2 regions of the Gordonia sp. NPDC003376 genome follow, and region 2 is predicted to be linked to the other one. Evidence: predicted binding sites of a transcription regulator. Region 2 holds the regulator's gene; the other holds the start of a gene.
What was found. The regulator HspR, encoded in region 2, represses chaperone genes until heat shock. The targets are predictions, from matches to a motif close to ANNTGAGTNNNNNNNACTCANNT.
Positions count from the first base shown of each region.

Region 1: the regulator HspR is predicted to act here: its motif matches at 1,375-1,397, upstream of clpB (ATP-dependent chaperone ClpB).

Region 1 is NZ_JBSFRM010000016.1:114,983-118,398, forward strand. It holds gene clpB (ATP-dependent chaperone ClpB) at 1-1,301, opposite strand, end outside; gene ACWDUA_RS16790 (oleate hydratase) at 1,954-3,416, shown strand, end outside.
Region 2 is NZ_JBSFRM010000006.1:137,013-140,428, reverse strand. It holds gene ACWDUA_RS08955 (hypothetical protein) at 1-959, opposite strand, end outside; gene ACWDUA_RS08950 (heat shock protein transcriptional repressor HspR) at 1,133-1,534, opposite strand; gene dnaJ (molecular chaperone DnaJ) at 1,538-2,752, opposite strand; gene grpE (nucleotide exchange factor GrpE) at 2,890-3,416, opposite strand, start outside.

The DNA of each region.
Region 1 (3,416 bases), on a different contig from region 2:
TGCTCCTTCTCCAGCGCGACCTCCTCGACCTCGAGCCGGCGGACGATGCGCTCGACCTCGTCGATCTCGACGGGGCGCGAGTCGATCTCCATCCGCAGGCGCGACGCGGCCTCGTCGACCAGGTCGATGGCCTTGTCGGGCAGGAAGCGCGAGGTGATGTAGCGATCGGAAAGTGTTGCGGCGGCGACCAGTGCGGAGTCGGTGATGCGCACGCCGTGGTGCACCTCGTACCGTTCCTTCAGCCCGCGCAGGATGCCGATGGCGTCCTCGACGCTGGGCTCTCCGACGTACACCTGCTGGAAGCGACGCTCGAGTGCGGCGTCCTTCTCGATGTACTGCCGGTACTCCTCCAGCGTGGTGGCACCGACCAGCCGCAGCTCACCGCGGGCGAGCATCGGCTTGATCATGTTGCCGGCGTCCATCGCGGAATCGCCGGTGGCACCGGCGCCGACGATGGTGTGCAGCTCGTCGATGAAGGTGATGACCTGTCCGGCCGATCCCTTGATCTCGTCGAGGACAGCCTTCAGGCGCTCCTCGAACTCACCGCGGTACTTCGCACCGGCCACCATCGAACCGAGGTCCAGGGAGATGACGGTCTTGCCGCGCAACGATTCCGGGACGTCGCCTTCGATGATGCGCTGGGCCAGTCCCTCGACGATCGCGGTCTTGCCGACGCCGGGTTCACCGATCAGGACCGGGTTGTTCTTGGTCCGTCGGCTCAACACCTGCACCACGCGGCGGATCTCGGCGTCACGGCCGATCACCGGGTCGAGCTTGCCCTCGCGGGCGGCCTTGGTGAGGTCGGTCGAGTACTTCTCGAGTGCCTGGTAGGTCGATTCGGGGTCCTCGGAGGTCACCCGAGCACTGCCGCGCACGGCGACGAATGCCTCCCGCAGGGCCTGCGGCGTGGCTCCGACGTTGTGTAGCAGCTTGGCGACGTCGGAGTCGCCGGTGGCCAGGCCGACGACGAGGTGCTCGGTGGAGACGTACTCGTCGTTCAGTTCGGTGGCCAGTTGCTGGGCGGTCGTGACGGCCGCGATGGCCTCACGGGAGAGCTGGGGCTGGGCGCTCGAGCTGGACACCGTCGGCGCACGATCGACCATCGCCTGGGCCTGCGTGCGAACCGAGGCGGGATCGACCCCCACTGCCTTGAGGAGCGGTGCGGCGATGCCGTCGGACTGATCGAGCAGGGCGACCAGGATATGGGCGGGACGTACGTCGGGGTTGCCAGCAGCGGCCGCCGCCTGCACCGCAGCACTCAGCGCCTGCTGGGTCTTGGTGGTGGGGGTGAAGCTGTCCACTTCTGCACCTTTCTCTACGTTCTTAAGTCTCTAACGCTCAAGTATGGCGTTTCGAAGAGTCCAACGCGAGCAAGGTTGAGCGTATTTCGCTCAAGTTCGATATTCTTGGTGATCTGAATCACACTAGCGTCGCCCACCGACACCGCCACCCTGACGAGCCGCTCCCCAACGCCGATAGAGCCGACAAGAAGCGCAGCGGACGAGACGCTGCCCTTCGCTGATCGAGCCGACGAGCAGCGAAGCCGACGAGCCGCTCCCGAACGCCGATTGAGCCGACGACCAGCGCAGCCGACGACACGCCGCCCTTCGCTGATCGAGCCGACGAGCAGCGCTTCGGCGAGCCGCTCCCCAACGGTGATTGAGCCGACAAGGAGCGCAGCGACGAGTCGTGTCGAAATCTCCGCCGGCCGAGCTCACACACGCACCACCACAACCATGGGACCTCCCGGCACACCCGGGCAACCCCCAGAGTTCACCATCCGCTTCCTGGCCAACTCCCAGATTCGTGAGTACGCTCATTAATGAGTCTGCTCATTATCGTTTGATCGGAGTAGCGAGATGGCGAGTCCTCGCAGGGGAGAGCCCGGCCCACGCGAGGCGCCGTCGGTGAGCGCTCGCCGTCCTGTCGACCCGTCGCAGCAAAGGAGCACAGATGTACTACAGCAGCGGAAACTACGAGGCCTTCGCCCGCCCACTCAAGCCCCAAGGCGTGGAGAACAAGAGCGCGTGGTTCGTCGGTGCAGGACTGACATCGATGGCGTCGGCCGTCTTCATGATCCGCGACGGCCAGCTACCCGGCAACAAGATCACCATCCTCGAACGCCTCGACCTCCCCGGCGGCGCACTCGACGGTATCCGTAAGCCCGACAAGGGATTCGTCATCCGCGGTGGCCGTGAGATGGAAGACCACATGGAGTGTCTGTGGGATCTGTTCCGCACCATCCCCTCACTCGAGGTCGACGGATCGGTGCTCGACGAGTTCTACTGGCTCAACAAGGCCGACCCCAACTACTCGCTGTGCCGCGTTACCGAGAACCAGGGCCAGGATGCCAAGACCAACAACGAGTTCGGTCTCGGTGACACCGCCCAGAAAGAGATGGTCAAGGTCTTCCTCGCCTCCCGGGAGGAGATGGAGGACAAGCGGATCGACGAGGTCTTCGGCGCAGAGTTCCTCCAGAGCAACTTCTGGTTGTACTGGCGCACCATGTTCGCCTTCGAGGAGTGGCACTCCGCGCTCGAGATGAAGCTCTACCTCCACCGGTTCGTCCATCACATCGGAGGCCTTCCGGATCTGTCGGCCCTGAAGTTCACGAAGTACAACCAGTACGAGTCGCTGGTCCTGCCGATGTACCGGTGGTTGCTCGACCAGGGCGTCACCTTCGACTTCTCCACCGAGGTCACCGACATCGACTTCGCGATCGACGGAGGCCGTAAACAGGCCACCCGCATCCACTGGATCTCCGACGGCGTCGAGGGCGGCGTCGACCTCGGACCCGACGACCTGGTGCTCACCACCATCGGTTCGCTCACCGAGAACTCCGTCGACGGCGACCACCACCACCCGGCATCCCTCGACGAAGGTCCCGCCCCCGCCTGGGATCTCTGGCGTCGCATCGCTGCCAAGGATCCGTCCTTCGGCCGCCCCGACGTCTTCGCCGGCGACATCCCGAAGACCAAGTGGGAGTCGGCAACCGTCACCACTATCGGCCCGGAGATCCCCCGCTACATCGAGAAGATCGCCCAGCGAGATCCCTTCGCGGGCAAGGTCGTCACCGGCGGCATCGTCACCGCCAAGGATTCGTCGTGGCTGTTGAGCTGGACGGTGAACCGCCAGCCCCACTTCAAGCAGCAGTCGCCGGACGAGATCGTCGTCTGGGTCTATGGCCTGTTCGTGGACACCCCCGGAGACTTCGTCAAGAAGCCGATGCAGGAGTGCACCGGCGAGGAGATCACCCAGGAATGGCTCTACCACATGGGCGTTCCCGTCGAGGACATCCCTGATCTCGCGGCGACCAAGGCCAAGACGGTGCCGGTGATGATGCCGTATGTCACCTCGTTCTTCATGCCGCGCAAGGCCGGTGACCGGCCCGACGTCGTCCCCGAGGGCGCGGTGAA
Region 2 (3,416 bases):
GAGGTGGTGGCGGCCGGACTGGTCCCGTCGTCGCCGGTGAACAGCGCCACCAGGACGGTCAGGCACACGAGGGCGGCGACTCCGGCCGCCCCACCGATCGCCCACCACCGCAGGCCGAAGCCGGTGCTCCCGCGCGCAGACCCGGGGGTCGGTGCGGTGGCCAGGAGCGCGGGGTCGGCAGGTGGCGGGGGCATCGCACCGCGCGACGCGGCGGCCGCGGCCACCGCGCTCACCGGGGCCACCGGGACGGGAACCACCCCGGCCATCGGTGCGATCCGGTGGGTGGTGGTCGCGAGGAGTTGGGTGGTCCCCTGCGCCAGGGCGAACACCGGGGCCGGGACCACCGTGGCACGCACCCCCGTGGATTCGATCGCACCGATCACACCGGGGGTGTCGGCACCGGAGCCGACGCACACCACGCGGGGCACCGACGACGCGGCGAGGTAGTCCGCGAGCGGCCGCAATCCCTCCGGATGGGTCACCGGAATCTGTTGTGAAACAGGAACTTCCAGTGCTTCCACCGCGGTTCCGTGGGACGCGTCGACCAGGGCGATGGTCCGGCCCGCGGCCACCGATCCGGCGCCGTCGAGGGCCACGGCCACCACCACTCCGTCGGCTTCGCGGCGCGCGGCCTGCGCGAGCACCGACGGCAGGTCGACAAAGCCCACCGAAGCCGCCCAGGCGGGTGCCGACGGCCCGTGCAGCACCGATTCGAGGTGGGCGCGGACGTCGTCGCGGGCACAGGCGATCACGATGTCGTCGACCCGGAACGGCGCCGATTCGACCAGGTCGGCGAAGGCCGCGGCCGCCGACGTCGGGGAGGCATCGGTGAGTTCGACGAGATTGCTGGCCACGATGTCGCCGGTGGCGTCACGCACCACCATCGCGATCTCCTCGCCGAGCACCGACACACCGAGTACGGCGGGTTCGGCGACGGAGAACTCCGCAGGCTGGCTCACCCGTCATCTCCTCTCCCGGCCGCGATCTCCCACGACCTCTCGTCAACGCCACAGGTTAACGCGAGATCCTCAGGTGGCGACAGGCCACCTGAGGATCGGATCTGCTGTGAACGTGCTTGTGGTTGTCCGGGCCGGGCCGGCGTGTGGCCGACGACCGTGCGGTCGGTCCGGCCTCACTCCGTCCCGCGTCGGCGGCGTGGTTGCCACACCACCAGCGCATTGGTCCGCGGCACAGGGACCAGCTCGCCCCCGCGTCGCGACCGATGCGCCTCGACCTCCCCCTGCAGTTCGCGGATCCGCTGCTGCAGGGCGTCGACCTGATTGGTCAGATCGATGATCCGTTTGATGCCGGCGAGGTTGACGCCCTCCTCCTGGGAGAGGCGCTGGATCTCGCGCAGCACCTCGACATCGCGCGACGAGTAGCGTCGCCCGCCGCCGCTGGTGCGCTGCGGGGTGACCAGACCCAGCCGGTCATACGTGCGCAGGGTCTGCGCATGCATGCCGGCCAGTTCGGCCGCCACCGAGATCATGAAGGTGGCGTTGGGGTCATTCGGATTCTTGCGTGCTGCGGCCATGGTTCATCGCCCCCAGCCCGCCCGTGGATCGAATCCGGCCGCCCGCTCGGCCTCGGCGTAGGCCTTCATGGCGTCCACCGCGGCGTCGTCGAGCTTGCGGGGGACCTCCACCTTGACGGTCACCAGCAGGTCACCGGCACCGCCGGCCCGCTTGGGCACACCGCGTCCGCGGACCCGGAGGGTCCGGCCGTCGGTGGTGTTGGGCGGGATCTTGACACCCACCGAGCCGTCGAGCGTCGGCACCGACACGGTCGCCCCGAGCACCAGCTCGGAGATCGACACCGGCAGTTGGACACGCAAATCGTGGCCGCTGCGGGTGAACACCCGGTCGGGGGTGACGTGGACGACGACGTACAGGTCGCCAGACGGCGCACCGCGGCGTCCGGCCTCACCTTGGCCGGCCAGACGGATACGCTGCCCGTCCTCGACACCGGCCGGGATGCGGACGTTGATGGTGCGGGCGCGGACCTTGACGCCGCTGCCGTCGCAGTCGGTGCACGGATCGTCGATCCGCGAGCCGGTGCCCTGGCAGTCCTGGCACGGTTCGCTGAACCCGAATGCGCCCTGGTTGCGGCTGACGAAGCCGGAGCCGTTGCAGTGGGGGCAGACCCGGGGGCTGGTGCCCGGCTTGGCACCGCTGCCGTGGCAGGTGGTGCAGGGGGCCGGACTGGTCACCCGCAGTGGGACGGTCGTACCCAATGCGGCGTCGGCGAAGGTCAGCGTGGTCTCGGTCTCGAGGTCGTTGCCGCGCCGTGGGCGGGTCGCCGTGGACGTACCCCGCCCACCGCTTGTCCCGCCGCGGTTGAACAGCCCCTCGAACAGGTCACCGAAACCGCCTGCGGACTCTGCGCCGCCACCGCCGCCGAAGAGGTCGCCGATGTTGAAGTCGGCACCACCGTCGGTGGAGTACCGGGTTCCGCCGCCACCACCGGGGAATCCCCCGGGGAAACCGTTGCCGCCGCCGCGGAACCGGCCGCCGGCGAACATCGCGCGGGTCTCGTCGTACTCCTTGCGCTTGTCGGCATCGGAGAGCACGCTGTGCGCTTCGGACACCCGCTTGAATCGTTCTTCGGCTTTCGTGTCCCCGGGATTGGCATCCGGGTGCAGCTCGCGGGCGAGCTTGCGGTAAGCCTTCTTGATCTCTTCAGACGAAGCGTCAGAAGCAACGCCCAGATCCTTGTAGAAATCCCGCTCGAGCCATTCTCGTTGCGGAGCCACCAGACGTCACCTCCTTCGATATGAACGTGTCTGGATGAAGTCGTGTCTGCAGTTGTACCGGTCTTCTGCTGCACCGGCTTCGGTGGTGCGCGCGCCGGGGACGGCGTCAGCGCACCACCGAAAGGGTGTGCAGGTGATTATGCACCACTGCTTGCGGCGTCACCGGCGGCCGGGACCGGATCGGTGACGGTCACCATGGCGGTCCGGATCACCTTGTCCGCCAATCGGTATCCGCTGCGGTAGACCGAGCCGATGACCGGCTCGGCGCCGCTGCCGTCGTGCTGGACGGCCTCGTGCAGTTCCGGATCGAACTCGTCGCCCGGCTCACCGAACTTGACCAGACCCTCGGAGTCGAGGGTGCCGGCCAGTTTGTCGGCGACCACACGCAGCGGTCCGGTCTCGAGATCGCCGTGCTCACGGGCGCGGTCGAGATCGTCGAGGACCGGCAGCAGCTTCTCGATCAGCACCTGCTTGCCATAGGCCACCCGGCCCTGCTTCTCCTCCTCAGAGCGCCGCTTGAAGTTGGCGAACTGCGCACGCTCGCGCTGGAGCGCCGCGGTGAGCTCGGCGACCTCGTCGGATGCCGCGGTGGCGGACTCTTCCGGGGCAGGGGCCGCCTCGGCGGCGGGAGCCGAATCGCTCCCGTCCGCCGGGGTGGACTCAC